2 linked regions of the Niveibacterium microcysteis genome follow. The protein of the gene in region 1 interacts with the protein of each later gene in a pairwise test. Links are inferred from orthologs where the notes say so. Each region holds a gene or a part of one and is shown on either strand. Other genes may lie near its edges. The genes, in order: JY500_RS06345 and JY500_RS00670.

Region 1 (10,587 bases):
TTCTTCGCCAGCGAGGGATACTCGGACACGCCCACGATCAGCGCGCGCATTTCGCGCGCCTGGGCGGGCATCAAGGGAATCAGCAGTGCCAGTACGACACCGAATGCGGACTTGGCGATTCGCCCCACGAGCGACCTCCGGCGAGTTCATGGAACACGGGCGCCGACCACCCCCCGGCCGGCGCCCGTGCTGACAGCCACCGCGTCCGGTGCTGCCGAACGGCAACACCCAGGCGCGGTGCTGATGATCAATTGGTGATCATCACATACTCGTTGGCGATGCCGCGGTTGCGCACGCGGATCGTGAACGTGCCGGTCCAGCGCGGCGTCCAGCCGCAGACCATGTCGTCGGAGTTATCGTCGTCCTTGCAGACCAGGTTACCGTTCTCGTCGTAGACGTAGAGGTCGAGGTCCGAGTCACCGTCACCGCTGACCAGCACGCGCGCCGGCTCTTCGCCATTGAAGGTCACGTCGAACGAGTCCACCTCACCGCCGCCCACGACCGTATGTATGCGGCCAGGCCCGCGGTCGCGACCGCGCGCCCCGGCCTTCGCCACATCGTCCGCCAGCGCGATGACATCCGGGCGACCTTCCGCCAACGCCTTGGCGCGGGCCAGGATCGCGTCCGGCGCATAGATATCGGGCTTGCCCTTGTCCGCCGCCGGCTTGCCGCCCGTGCGCTTGACCGTCGCGTCGCGCAGGCCCGCTTCCTTGAGCATCTTTGCCGCAGTGATCAGCGCCAGGGGATCGCCACTGGCGTCGCCATAGCGCGTCAGCGCATGCGCCGTTGCGACACGATCGACCGCCGCCGACGCCGGCGTCGCCGCCGCATGCTTGGTATCAACGTTCGGCTTCTTCGTCGCCGCCGCAGAGGCGGACACAGCAAATGCAGCCGCCATCGCGGCGATCAACAGCTTGCGGGTCAGGGACATTTATCGAGGCTCCTGTTCGCACGGCAAAGCGTGCTCGGGTTCAGGCGCAAATCGCCAAATTTGTATTTTTCGTTCAATTTAACAACAGGGCATCCAACCCTGTCATCAGAATCGCCGACAAGGCAAGCACATATCGGCCGGAGCGTCAGGCCCCTTGAGCGGAGCGCGACAAGACTGGCGACCATTGCCTACGACGAATCAAAGCTCGCCTCATCAGGCCGCCGTTCGCCGAACCCCAGACAGAAATGTGTTGCGTAACGTCGCCACTCCACGTGTCGACGTCATCGTGGACGGCGTGATGCGCGTTGCCTGGTCAGCCACCACTGTTTTCAGCCACCTGCCGGCATCGCCCGAGGGCCGGCATCGCGCCAGCCCCCCACGCAGCCATTCAAGAAGGATCAGACCTTGCCCGCTCCGCACCTGCTTCAGCTCTGCCTCGCCAGCGTCCTCGTCGCCGCGAGCCTTCCGGTCGGCGCGGAAGCTTTGCGTTGCGGCAACAACCTGGTCAGCCCAGGCGACACGAAGACGACCGTCATCCAGAAATGCGGCGAACCCGCCCGCAAGGACTACCTGTGCAAGCGAAAGCGAAGCTACACGCGGCTTGCCGACGGCGTCGAAACCGAGCCGGTACTCGTCACCGTATGCGACCAAGTGGAGGACTGGACCTACGACGCCGGACCCGGCACCTTCCTGACAGTGCTCCGCTTTGAGCAGAACGAGCTGAAATCGGTGCTCTACGGCGACCGAAGCAACTGAAACCCACTCGACGCGCCGCCGCCCGCATGCGAGATCGGTAAAACACGGCGCCTGCAGATCGCACAAGGAAAAAACCGCCACTTTGTGGTGAAATCAGGACACGGGTCGGCCTGAGTGCCGCCCCTGTCCGCAAAATCGCCTTCGTTGGAATCAGCCACCCGAGCAGTGCCGGGGCGCAGCCCGGGCCGCGGACCAACCCGGCCATCGGCCGCCAAACCATCTGGAATCTGCTTTGTTGGCACTCAAGACTCTTCGCAACTGCAACGACGCCCCGGTAAAGCCGTCCAGAACACCCGCCATGCCAATCCGCTGTCGCAACACGGAGTTCGGAGAGTGACGCAGCCTGCAAGCAGTTTGTCGGCACACGATCTGGCGTGCGTACGGGGTCACCGGACCTTGTTCGAGCACATCCATTTCACGCTCACCGCGGGCGAGTGGATGTATCTGCGCGGCAGCAATGGCGCCGGCAAGACGAGCATGCTGCGGCAGCTCGCCGGCTTGGCCCACCCGGCGGCCGGCAGTGTACGCTGGAACGATGAGGACATCCGCGAAGCCGGCGACGCCTATCGCGAGGCCTTGCTGTTCCTTGGCCACCACTCCGCCTTGAAGGAAGACCTGACGCCGCTTGAGAACCTGTGCCTCGCCGCCGCGTTGGACGGCCATGCGCTGGATGAGGCGACCGCGCTAGTCGCCCTGCGCCGTTTTGGGTTAAAGGGCCGTGAGGAACTGCCGGTGAAGTTTCTCTCCCAGGGCCAGCGCCGGCGTGTGCTGCTCAGCCGACTGCTGACGCGCAAGGCGAGCCTGTGGATTCTTGACGAGCCGCTTGCCGCGCTCGACACCCGTGCGGTGGATCTGCTCGGCGAAGTGCTCGCCGACCACGTTGGGCGCGGCGGCATCGCGATCCTCACCAGTCACCAAACGATTCCACTGCCCGGCGGGCGCGAGCTGATGCTGGAGGGCGTGGCATGAACGCGCTGCTCGCTGTCATCCGTCGCGATCTGCTGTTGGCGCTGCGGCGCAAGAGCGAAGCGCTGACCGCGCTGTTCTTCTTCGTCATTGTCGTGAGCCTCTTCCCGCTCGGCATCGGGCCCGACCCAAACCTGCTGCGCAAGATCGGCCCCGGCGTGCTGTGGGTCGCGGCGCTGCTCTCGACGCTGCTCGGGCTCAACCGCCTGTTCGCCGACGACTTCGCCGACGGCACGCTCGAACAGATGGCGGTATCGCCGACGCCGCTCGGTTGGCTGGTGGCAGGCAAGATCCTTGCTCACTGGCTGGTGTCCGGCCTGCCGCTGGTGTTGCTCGCACCGATGCTGGGGCTGCAGTTCGATCTGCCGGTCGATGCGCTGGGCTTGCTGACGCTTGGCCTGCTGATCGGTACGCCCTTGTTGTCGATGATCGGCGCGATCGGCGCAGCGCTGACGCTGGGCCTGCGCGGCGGCGGCGCGCTGCTGTCGCTGATCGTGCTGCCGCTCTATGTGCCGGCGCTGATCTTCGGCGCCGGCGCCGTTGAAGCGCAGATTGCCGGCCTGCAGGCTGGCGGACACCTTTCTTTGCTGGCAGCAATGCTGGCTCTCTCGGTATTCTTCGCGCCGCTTGCCGTCACCGCGGCCATCAGGATTGCACTCGAATGAGCTTTCGCCTTATCAACTGGTTCCGTTATTCCAGCCCCGCTACCTTCTACCCGCTGGCGGGCAAGCTGATTCCTTGGTTCACCGCGCTCGCCGTGCTGTTCGGCGTTGCCGGGCTGTGGGTGGGCTTCTTCGTCGCACCGACCGACGCGCAGCAGGGTGAGGGCTACCGCATCATCTTCCTGCATGTGCCGGCCTCGTGGATGTCGATGTTCATCTACATGGTAATGGCCTTCTGGTCGGCGGTCGGGCTGTCCTTGAACACCCGCCTGTCCGGCATCATGGCCACCGCGCTGGCCCCGACCGGCGCGATCTTCGCTGCGCTGTCGCTGATCACCGGCTCGCTGTGGGGCAAGCCGATGTGGGGTACGTGGTGGATTTGGGATGCGCGGCTGACTTCGGAACTCCTGCTTTTCTTCCTGTACCTGGGCTACATCGCATTGCGCGCCGCAATCGACGACCCGCGCCGTGCGGACCGCGCCTGTGCGGTGCTGGCGCTGGTGGGCGTGGTCAACATTCCAGTCATCTATTTCTCGGTGCAATGGTGGAACACCCTGCACCAGGGTTCATCGATTTCGCTAACCCGATCCCCGTCAATGGCGCACACCATGCTTTTGGGCATGCTGCTGGTCGCGCTGGCGGCGTGGATGTATTCGATCGCTGTCGCGCTGACCCGCGCGCGCGCCATCATTCTTGAAAGGGAACGGCACACCGACTGGGTTGTCCGACTGCCGGAGCTGAACGCATGAACTGGAATTCACCTGCCGAGTTTTTCGCCATGGGCGGCTATGCGCTGTACGTCTGGGGCAGCGTCATTGCCTGCGTCGTAGGGCTGGTCGGCGAACTCTGGCTGCTGCGCCAGCGCCGCAAAGCCATCCTGCAGAGCCTGCGCCGCGAAAGCCGGGCCAATGCCATTGAAGCTGAAGGAAATACCGCATGAAAGCCCGCCACAAACGCCTTGCGATCATTCTGGGTGCGCTCGCCTCGCTCGGCGTCGCGACCGGGTTGATCCTCAACGCGCTCAACAGCAACATCGCGCTCTTCGTCACCCCCACCGAGGTGGCCGAGGGCAAGGCACCTCAGGGCGCCGCCTTCCGCGTAGGCGGCCTGGTGAAGCCGGGCAGCCTCAAGCGTGATGGATTGACCGCACGTTTCGTCGTCACCGATACCGCGAAGGACATTCCGGTGGCCTACACCGGCATCCTGCCGGACCTTTTCCGCGAAGGGAAAGGCGTTGTCGCGCAGGGCAAACTCACGCCGAGCGGCGAATTCACCGCCACGGAAGTGCTCGCAAAGCACGACGAAAACTACATGCCGCCGGAAGCCAAGCACGCGGTGGAGCAAGCCCACAAAGCCGGAGTCACGCTCAAACAATGACCCCCGAACTCGGACACTTCGCGCTGATCCTGGCGTTTCTGGTCGCGATCCTGCAGGGATCACTTCCTCTTATCGGCGCTCATCGCGGCGACCGCACCTGGGTCGCCCTGGCGCGGCCGCTGTCGCAGGCGCTGTTCCTGATGCTCGCGACCAGCTTCGTGTGCCTCGCGATCGCCTTCGTCAATGACGACTTCTCGGTGCGCTACGTCGCCGAACACTCGAACTCGCAACTGCCGTCGATCTACAAGTTCGCCGCAGTGTGGGGCGGCCATGAGGGCTCCTTCCTGCTCTGGCTGCTGATGCTGTCGGGCTGGACGCTCGCCGTGTCACTGTTTTCGCGCAGCCTGCCCGATGACATGGTGGCGCGGGTGATCGGCGTGCTGGGGCTCGTCGCCGCCGGATTCCTGGTCTTCGTGCTGGTCACCTCGAACCCGTTCGATCGCCTGATTCCGGCCGCACCGGACGGACGCGACCTCAATCCGCTGCTGCAGGATCCGGGCCTTGTCGTGCACCCGCCGATGCTCTACATGGGCTACGTCGGCTTCTCCGTGGCCTTCGCCTTCGCCCTTGCCGCATTGCTCGCCGGCCGCCTGGATGCCGCATGGGCGCGCTGGTCACGCCCCTGGACGCTGGCTGCCTGGGTCTCGCTGACGCTCGGCATTGCGCTCGGTTCGTACTGGGCGTACTACGAACTGGGCTGGGGCGGCTGGTGGTTCTGGGACCCGGTCGAAAACGCGTCCTTCATGCCCTGGCTGGTCGGCACCGCGCTGATCCACTCGCTGGCTGTGACCGAAAAGCGTGGCAGCTTCCGCAACTGGACAGTGTTGTTGGCGATCAGCGCGTTCTCGCTGTCGCTGCTCGGCACCTTCCTGGTCCGTTCCGGCGTGCTGACTTCCGTACATGCCTTCGCGACCGACCCGCGCCGCGGCATCATGATCCTGATCCTGCTGGCACTGGTGATCGGCGCTTCGCTCACGCTCTTTGCCGTACGTGCGCCGAAGAGTGGCCTCGGCGGCCGCTTCGCGCTGCTGTCACGCGAAACCCTCCTCTTGTGCAACAACGTATTGCTGGTCGTTGCTGCCGCGTGCGTGTTGCTGGGTACGCTCTACCCGCTCGCGATCGACGCGCTTGGCCTGGGCAAGCTCTCGGTGGGCCCGCCCTACTTCAACTCGGTCTTCGTGCCGGTGGTACTGCCGATCTTCCTGCTTGCCGCGGTCGGGCCCCTGCTGCGCTGGAAAGAATCAGCGCTGAAAGATCTGCTGCCACATCTGCGTAACCCCGCACTGTTCGGCGTGGCAGGCGCGATTGCGCTGCCGATGCTGGCCGGTAAATGGACCCTCGGTGCTGCAATCGGAAGCTTCTGCGCGCTGTGGCTGGCCGCATCGATGCTGCTGCAACTGCGCGAACGCCTGCGCACCGGTCGCCCGCCAGCGGCCTACTGGGGCATGCAGATCGCGCACTTCGGCCTGGCGATCAGCATTCTCGGCGTCGCATTCGTGAAGCACTATGAAGCCGAGCGCGATGTGCGCATGGCGCCGGGCGACACCACCGTCGTCGGCGGCCACAGCTTCAAGCTGATCGGCGTCAGCGAACGACAGGGCCCCAACTTCGTCGCGATGGTCGGCGAAGTCGAGCTGTCGCGCGATGGCAAGTTCATCCGCACGCTGCGGCCGGAGAAGCGTCAGTACAGCACTTCCGGCATGCCGATGACGGAAACCGCGATCGACACCGGCCTGTTCCGCGATCTTTACGTCTCGCTCGGCGAGCCGCTCGACGGCGGAGCCTGGGCGGTGCGGGTCTACTACAAGCCGCTGGTGGACTGGATCTGGGGCGGTGCACTGCTGATGGCGCTGGGCGGCATTCTGGCCGCCAGCGATCGTCGATACCGCCTGCGCAAACGCGAGGCGCTGGCTGCTGAAGGAGCCCGCGCATGAAACGCGTGCTGCTGATTCCGATCGCACTGTTCGTGGTGCTGCTGGGCTTCCTCGCCGTTGGTCTGAACAAGGATCCGCACAGCATCCCCTCGCCCTTGATCGACAAACCCGCCCCCGCCTTCCGCCTGCCTCAGCTCGGCACGGAGGGCAAGACCTTCAGCCCGGAAGACATGCGCGGCAAGGTCTGGATCCTCAACGTGTGGGCTTCGTGGTGCGTGTCCTGCCGCGACGAGCACCCGATACTGGTTGCGTTCTCCCGCACGAACACGGTTCCCCTGGTGGGCCTCGACTACAAGGACAAGCCAGAGGACGCGAAGCGCTGGCTCGCGAGCTTCGGCAACCCCTACCAGATCGTCGCTATGGATGCCGATGGCCGCGTCGGCATCGACTATGGCGTGTATGGCGTACCCGAAACCTACGTCATCGATCGCAACGGCGTGATCCGCTACAAGCAGATCGGCCCCGTCACCCAGGAAGTCCTGGACCAGACCATCCTGCCCCTGATCCGGAAGCTCTCGACATGAAGCGCCTGACCCTGATGTGCGCAGCACTCTGCCTCACTGGCAGCGTGCTCGCCGGCGAAGCACGCCCGCTCGCGGAAGACCCGGTGGTCGAACAGCGCATGATCGCAATCAGCGAAGAGCTGCGCTGCCTCGTCTGCCAGAACGAATCGCTCGCCGGCTCGCATGCCGAGCTGGCCGAAGATTTGCGCCGCGAAATCCGCACCATGATCCGTGCCGGCAAGTCCGACACTGAGATCATGGATTTTCTCGTCGCACGTTACGGCGATTTCGTGCGCTATCGCCCACCGCTAAAAGCCACCACCGTGCTCCTGTGGGGCGGCCCTTTCGTGCTGCTCTTGGGCGGCATTGCCGGCCTGTTGATGCACTTGCGGCAACGTAACGCCCAAACCGACGCCCCCCTCGACGAAGCGGAACGCCGCCGCGTCGCCGCGCTGCTTGCCGACGCCGACAAACGGAACGTCTCTCAATGACCACCTTCATCATCGCCGCAGCCCTGATCGCCCTCTTCGCCCTCGCACTGATTGCGCGCCCGTTCATTTTCAGCCGCAAGCAGCACGACGAAGTCAGCATGGCGCGCCTCAACGCCCGCATCCTGCGCGACGAGATCGCCACCCTTGAGCGCGAGCGCGATCGTGGCGCCCTCACCGCCGCCGAATTCGACGCAGCACGCGAAGACATTCACCGCCGCCTGCTCGAAGAAGGCGACACTGCCGCGCCGGTGCAGCGCGCCAGCCGCCCTTGGCTGACCTTGGGCCCGGTTGCCCTGATGCTGCCGTTGCTGGCCGTGGTGTTGTACCTGCAACTCGGCACACCGGCGGCCGTCACCGGCAACCCGCATGCAGCCGCAGCGCCGAACGGCATGCCCGACATCAACAAGATGGTCGAGAGCCTCGCCGCAAAGCTCGAAGCCAACCCGGACAACCCCACCGGCTGGGCGATGCTGGGTCGCTCGTACAAGGTCATGAACCGTTTCGCCGATGCCGCCGCTGCCTTTGAGCGCATCGGCCCTGCGCTGGAGCAAAACGCCGACTGGCTCGCCGAATACGCCGATGTGCTCGCCATGAACGCCGGCGGCAAGCTGGAAGGCAAGCCTGAAGCACTGGTCAAGCAAGCACTTCAGGTCGATCCGAACAACCAGCTTGCCCTGATGCTGGCCGGCTCCGGCGCTGCCGGTCGTCACGACTACGCTGCGGCGGTTGGCTACTTCGAGCGCGCGCTGCCTCAGGTTGCGCCGGAATCCGAGGACGCCCGCTTCCTGAAGGATGCAATCGCACAGGTCAAGGGTCAGATGGGCGGTGCCGCGCCCACAGCGCCAGCCGCCGCCGAACCCACCGCAAAGGCCCCCGAACAGGCGCCGGCCGCCAGTCAGCGCTCGCTGGCGCTCGCGATCGGCATCGCGCCTGCCATGAAGGCGGAAGCCAGCGGCAAAACACTGTTCGTGATCGCCCGCGCCCCTGGCGAACGCATGCCCCTGGCGGTCGTCCGCCGCAGCGCCGACACGCTGCCGGCAACCATCACGCTGGACGACAGCGCCTCGCTCAATGCCCAGCGTCCGCTCTCGAGCGTAGCCAAGCTCGAAATCGAAGCGCGCATCTCGGCATCGGGCGTCGCACAGGCCGCCTCAGGCGATCTCTACGGCACTGCCAACGTGGCAGACGCCAGCGTATCGGCCCTCGCCCTTCAAATCGATCAGCGCCGGCCCTGATCGCCCGCTATCGGGGCGTAAATCGCCCCGATAGCCTCCACCCCGACGTAAGCGACGTACGCAGTGCGCACGTCTCGCTCTGCACGACAACCGCACGCCGAGAGAACAACGTAGCCTCGCAGTGGCATGCGCGGCACAAGCGATCGCGCCCCCTCCCAATCAGTGTCAAGCTCGCTCGGCGCAGGGAATTCATTCTGAACAGCGCTGCACTCGACGCGCATCAAGCGTTCCGTCCCGACACGGGATCAAACTTCCCGACTCCCCTCTGCACACACGCATACCATGAACAATCTGCACGACCTGCACGAACTCGACAACGAGGACGCAAAACCCGAACGCGAGGCCGCCACCAAACGCAGCACCTGGGTCAGCGTCGCCGTAAATATTGGTCTGACAATCTCGCAAGTGGCTGCGGGTCTGATCTCGGGATCGCAGGGCCTGATCGCCGATGGGGTGCACTCGCTATCCGATCTCGTTGCCGACTTCGTCGTGTTGCTGGCTGTTCATCACAGTCAGAAGGCACCAGATGACGACCACCACTATGGCCATCAGCGTTACGAAAACGCCGCCTCGCTGGTGCTGGGTGCGCTGCTGCTCGCAGTCGGGCTGGGAATGATCGGCTCAGCAGTGCACAAGCTGGAAGCGCCGGAGAGCATTCCCAAAGTACACATCGTCGCCCTGTGGGTCGCACTCGGCGCACTCGTCGTCAAGGAGGTGCTCTTCCGCTACATGCTTCATGTTGCAGAGAAGGTGCGTTCGAGCATGCTGGTCGCGAACGCCTGGCACGCACGCTCCGACGCCGCGTCATCGCTCGTCGTCGCGATCGGGATTGGCGGCAACCTGATGGGCTTTGGCCTGCTCGACCCGATCGCCGCCCTGATTGTCGGCTTCATGGTCGCTCGCATGGGCTGGGAGTTCGGATGGGACGCGCTGCACGATCTGACCGATCGGGCCGCAACGGAAGAACAAGTGGCCGGGATCGCCGCGGACATCCTCGCCACACCCGGCGTGCTCGGCATGCACGAACTCAAAACGCGCAAGACCGGCGACATGATTCTTGCGGACGTTCACCTTGAGATCGATGGCAGCCTCACCGTTGCTCAAGGCCACGACATCGCCCGTCAGGCGAAGCTCCGGGTTATGGCAAATCACCCCGTGCTCTACCTGATGACGCACGTTGACCCGGTTTCACGCACGGCTCCCGAGCCGATACTCCCCTGACAGCCCACAGATGCGCGCGCAGACGCGCATCTTTGATTCCAGTCCGACGCTCAAGAGACCGGCTTCGTCCTCCCCGACAAACGCCGAATAGTCGCAGCTGCGCCGCCTAAGGGCGCTCGCATGCCAGTGAAGTGAGAACAGCGAACCGCCACCCCAAGTGCGAACCTGGATCACACAGCCCCAGAAGGCGAAAAACCCGCCAGAAGGCGGGTTATTCTTGGGAAAGCTTGGGGCGCCATACCGGGATCGAAACGGTGACACCTGGAATCACAATCCAGTGAATTTTGTTTATCTGTCAGTACTGAATCGCGCTGGGAGTCGTAGTCAAGGTGGATGCGTATATAACCGCCGGGAAGGCATCCCTGATTGCAGATTTGCACATTGGCGACGAGGTCATTGTCTTCGGAGAATGGCAAGCCCGGCCGCCGAAAATATCTCCTAACAAGAAGCTACAAGCCTCGAAGTCCCCTGTAAAAACATGGAAGAACCGTCCTCTCAGGTTCTCCCTCAC
Region 2 (2,969 bases), 1.2 Mb from region 1 along the record:
CAAGATGAAAGTCTGCAACGAAAAGGCAACCGGCAAGACGGGTGACGACCGCAAGAAGTTCATGAGCGAATGCCTTAAGGGTTGAACCCTCGCCGCTGCGACCAAACCCCGCCCTTAGGCGGGGTTTTTGTTTGGAGCCAAGGCGCGGCTGGCCGCTGCCGCTAGAATTCAGAGGCGGAGTCCTCAGGGGTAAGGCCATGACAGAGCCTGTGCTGATCGTGATGTGCAACTTTCCTGACGCGGCGACGGCAGAACGCATCGCGCAGCGTCTTGTGGAACGTCGGCTCGCCGCCTGCGTCAACATCCTTGCGCCGATTCGTTCGATCTATCGCTGGCAAGGCGCCGTCGAACAGGCAGAGGAAGTGCCGGTCCTGATCAAGACCGCCGCATCCCGCTACGCGGCGCTCGAAGCAACGTTGCTAGCCGAGCACCCCTATGAGGTGCCAGAGATTCTCGCAGTTGAAGCAAATCGCGGCGCCGCGGCCTACCTGCAATGGGTGGTCGCGATGACCGAACCTGACGAACAATTGCCCGACGGGCTCTAGAAACACGACCGATGAAGTTCCTGATCTCGCTGTTGCTTTGCTGCCTCACAACAAGCGCCCTTGCGGCGCCGGAATTGCTGGAACCCGAGAAGGCGTTCGGCGTCACGGCCGAAGCCAAGGACTCGAAGACGATTTCGCTGCATTTTGCGATCGAGAAGGGTTACTACCTCTACAAGCATCGGTTCGCATTCGAGCCCAAGGACGCTACCTTGACGCTCGCACCCGCCAGCTACCCTGCCGGCGAGCGAAAGCAGGACGAGTTCTTCGGTGAAGTGGAGATTTTCCGCGGCGACCTCGCAGTCTCGGTGCCCGTTGCGTCCGGAGCGCTCGGCAACGGACAACAGCTGAGCGTTACATACCAAGGCTGTGCAGACGTGGGGGTTTGCTACCCACCGCAAACGACATTGGTGACGCTCGGCGGCGCCGAAGGTGGCGGCTTGCTGTCGCGCGCGCTTGGCAAGCTCGGTGCTCGTGACGAACCCGCCCCGGCTGCCACCGCGCCCGCGATCGCGGCGACAGTGCCGGTCACCGCGGACGAGAGCGGGCGTCTTGCTGGGCTGTTGAGCACCGGCAAGCTCTCATTGATCCTGCTGAGCTTCTTCGGTGCCGGTCTGCTGCTTGCCTTCACGCCTTGCATGCTGCCAATGCTGCCGATCCTCTCCGGCATCATCGTAGGCCAGGGCGCACACGTGACCCGTGCGCGCTCAACCGCCCTGGCAGGCGTCTACGTGCTGGGCATGGCGCTGACCTACGCGGTGGCGGGTGTAGCGGCGGGTCTTTCCGGCACGCTGCTGTCGGCGGCATTGCAGAATGCCTGGGTGCTCGGCGGCTTTGCGGCGATCTTCGTCGTCCTTGCATTCGCGATGTTCGGCTTCTACGAACTGCAACTTCCCTCGGCATTGCAGAGTCGCCTTTCCGACCGCGCCAACCATCAGCGCGGCGGCTCAGTGCTGGGCGTGGCGGTGATGGGCGTGTTGTCGGCCCTGATCGTCGGCCCCTGCGTCGCGGCGCCACTCGCCGGCGCCTTGCTCTACATCGCCAAGACCGGTGACGCGCTGCTCGGCGGCGTGGCGCTGTTCGTGATGGCGCTGGGCATGGGCGCCCCGCTGATTCTGGTGGCCGTTGCCACGCGCGGCCTGCTGCCGCACGCCGGCCCTTGGATGGAGTCCGTCAAGCGCAGCTTTGGCGTGATCCTGCTCGCGCTCGCGCTGTGGCTGGTCACGCCGGTACTGCCGCAGGTTGTCGTGATGCTGGCGTGGGCCGCGCTTGCGATCGTGTGCGCCGTATTCCTGCATGCGCTGGACCCACTGCCACCGCAGGCAAAGGGCGCGCGGCGCTTCTGGAAGGGGGTCGGGGTACTGTTGCTGATCGTCGGCAGTGCGCTGCTGATCGGCGCTTTGGGTGGCAGCCGTGATCCACTGCAGCCACTCGGCTTCCTGCGCGGTGCAACGGCCGCCGAGGCCAATACGAAACTGCCGTTCCAGCCAGTAGCCAGTGTTGCAGAGCTTGATGCCCGGCTCGCCGAAGGGCGGCCGGTAATGCTCGACTTTTACGCGGACTGGTGCGTCAGCTGCAAGGAGATGGAGCGCTTCACCTTCAGCGATCCGCGCGTCGCAGCAGCCCTGAAAGACACGCTGCTGCTAAAGGCGGACGTCACCGGCAACACCGAGGCGCACCAAGCGCTGCTGAAGCGCTTCGGGCTGTTCGGCCCGCCCGGCATCGTCTTCTTCGACGCTGCCGGGAAGGAAATCGATTCGAGCCGGGTCGTCGGTTTTCAGCCCGTGGATGGCTTTCTTGCGACACTCGCAGCACGCAGCGCGCAAAAAAGTGGGTCGTGAAGCCCCCGCCTCACGACCCGATACGACTACCGACCACGAACCTCGGATCCGTGGTTTGGACCACCGGAGCCGAAAATCCCGCCACAAGGGAGCCATGCAACGGGATCGGGGCGCATTCTGCCTTAAAGGTGAGGCACCTGTCTATGCGCATGGCATTTTTGTGTGGAGTTCTTCGCAGCTCAGCAAGCCGACACAGGCACTTGCGACGCTTGCATTGTAGACGACCGGTCTAGTACGATTCGCCCCATGAACCGGACCACTGACACCCGCGAGCACATCCTGCAGACCGCCGAGAGCCTGATTCTCGGCAAGGGCTTCGCCGCCGTGGGGCTTGGCCCGATTCTCAGCGCCGCTGGCGTACCCAAGGGCTCCTTCTACCATTGGTTCCCCTCCAAGGAAGCGTTTGGGGTGGCCTTGCTCGAGCGCTACTTCGAGCGCTATCTCGAAAGCCTCGATGAGCGTTTTGGCAGCGCCGCCGGCACCGGACGCGCGCGGGTGCTCGGCTATTTCGCCGACTGGATGGACCGCCAGCGCGACGGCGGCTGCGCGCAGCAATGCCTCGCGGTAAAGCTGGCCGCCGAAGTGG

What was found.
Region 2: the proteins of JY500_RS06345 (region 1) and JY500_RS00670 interact in binary tests that used the Escherichia coli proteins (3 or more experiments, as listed by UniProt). The link is inferred for Niveibacterium microcysteis from one-to-one orthologs.

What each region holds. Positions count from the first base shown.
Region 1 is NZ_CP071060.1:1,363,479-1,374,065, reverse strand. Bases 5,387-8,386 are described here. They hold JY500_RS06345 (DsbE family thiol:disulfide interchange protein), read left to right. Parts: upstream 5,387-6,622; coding sequence 6,623-7,150; downstream 7,151-8,386. Other genes in these bases: ccmI (c-type cytochrome biogenesis protein CcmI), read left to right, coding at 7,617-8,386; JY500_RS06340 (cytochrome c-type biogenesis protein), read left to right, coding at 7,147-7,620; JY500_RS06350 (heme lyase CcmF/NrfE family subunit), read left to right, coding at 5,387-6,626. Also shown: JY500_RS06390 (caspase family protein), read right to left, coding at 1-128; JY500_RS06385 (PPC domain-containing protein), read right to left, coding at 248-931; JY500_RS06380 (DUF2845 domain-containing protein), read left to right, coding at 1,337-1,687; cytochrome c biogenesis heme-transporting ATPase CcmA, read left to right, coding at 2,021-2,656; heme exporter protein CcmB, read left to right, coding at 2,653-3,318; heme ABC transporter permease CcmC, read left to right, coding at 3,315-4,064; heme exporter protein CcmD, read left to right, coding at 4,061-4,255; cytochrome c maturation protein CcmE, read left to right, coding at 4,252-4,692; more of JY500_RS06350, read left to right, coding at 4,689-5,386; more of ccmI, read left to right, coding at 8,387-8,855; JY500_RS06330 (cation diffusion facilitator family transporter), read left to right, coding at 9,138-10,076. UniProt on the Escherichia coli protein: Involved in disulfide bond formation. Catalyzes a late, reductive step in the assembly of periplasmic c-type cytochromes, probably the reduction of disulfide bonds of the apocytochrome c to allow covalent linkage with the heme.
Region 2 is NZ_CP071060.1:151,242-154,210, reverse strand. It holds JY500_RS00670 (protein-disulfide reductase DsbD), read left to right. Parts: upstream 1-556; coding sequence 557-2,383; downstream 2,384-2,969. Other genes in the region: JY500_RS00665 (TetR/AcrR family transcriptional regulator), read left to right, coding at 2,630-2,969; cutA (divalent-cation tolerance protein CutA), read left to right, coding at 198-545; JY500_RS22360 (PsiF family protein), read left to right, coding at 1-85. UniProt on the Escherichia coli protein: Required to facilitate the formation of correct disulfide bonds in some periplasmic proteins and for the assembly of the periplasmic c-type cytochromes.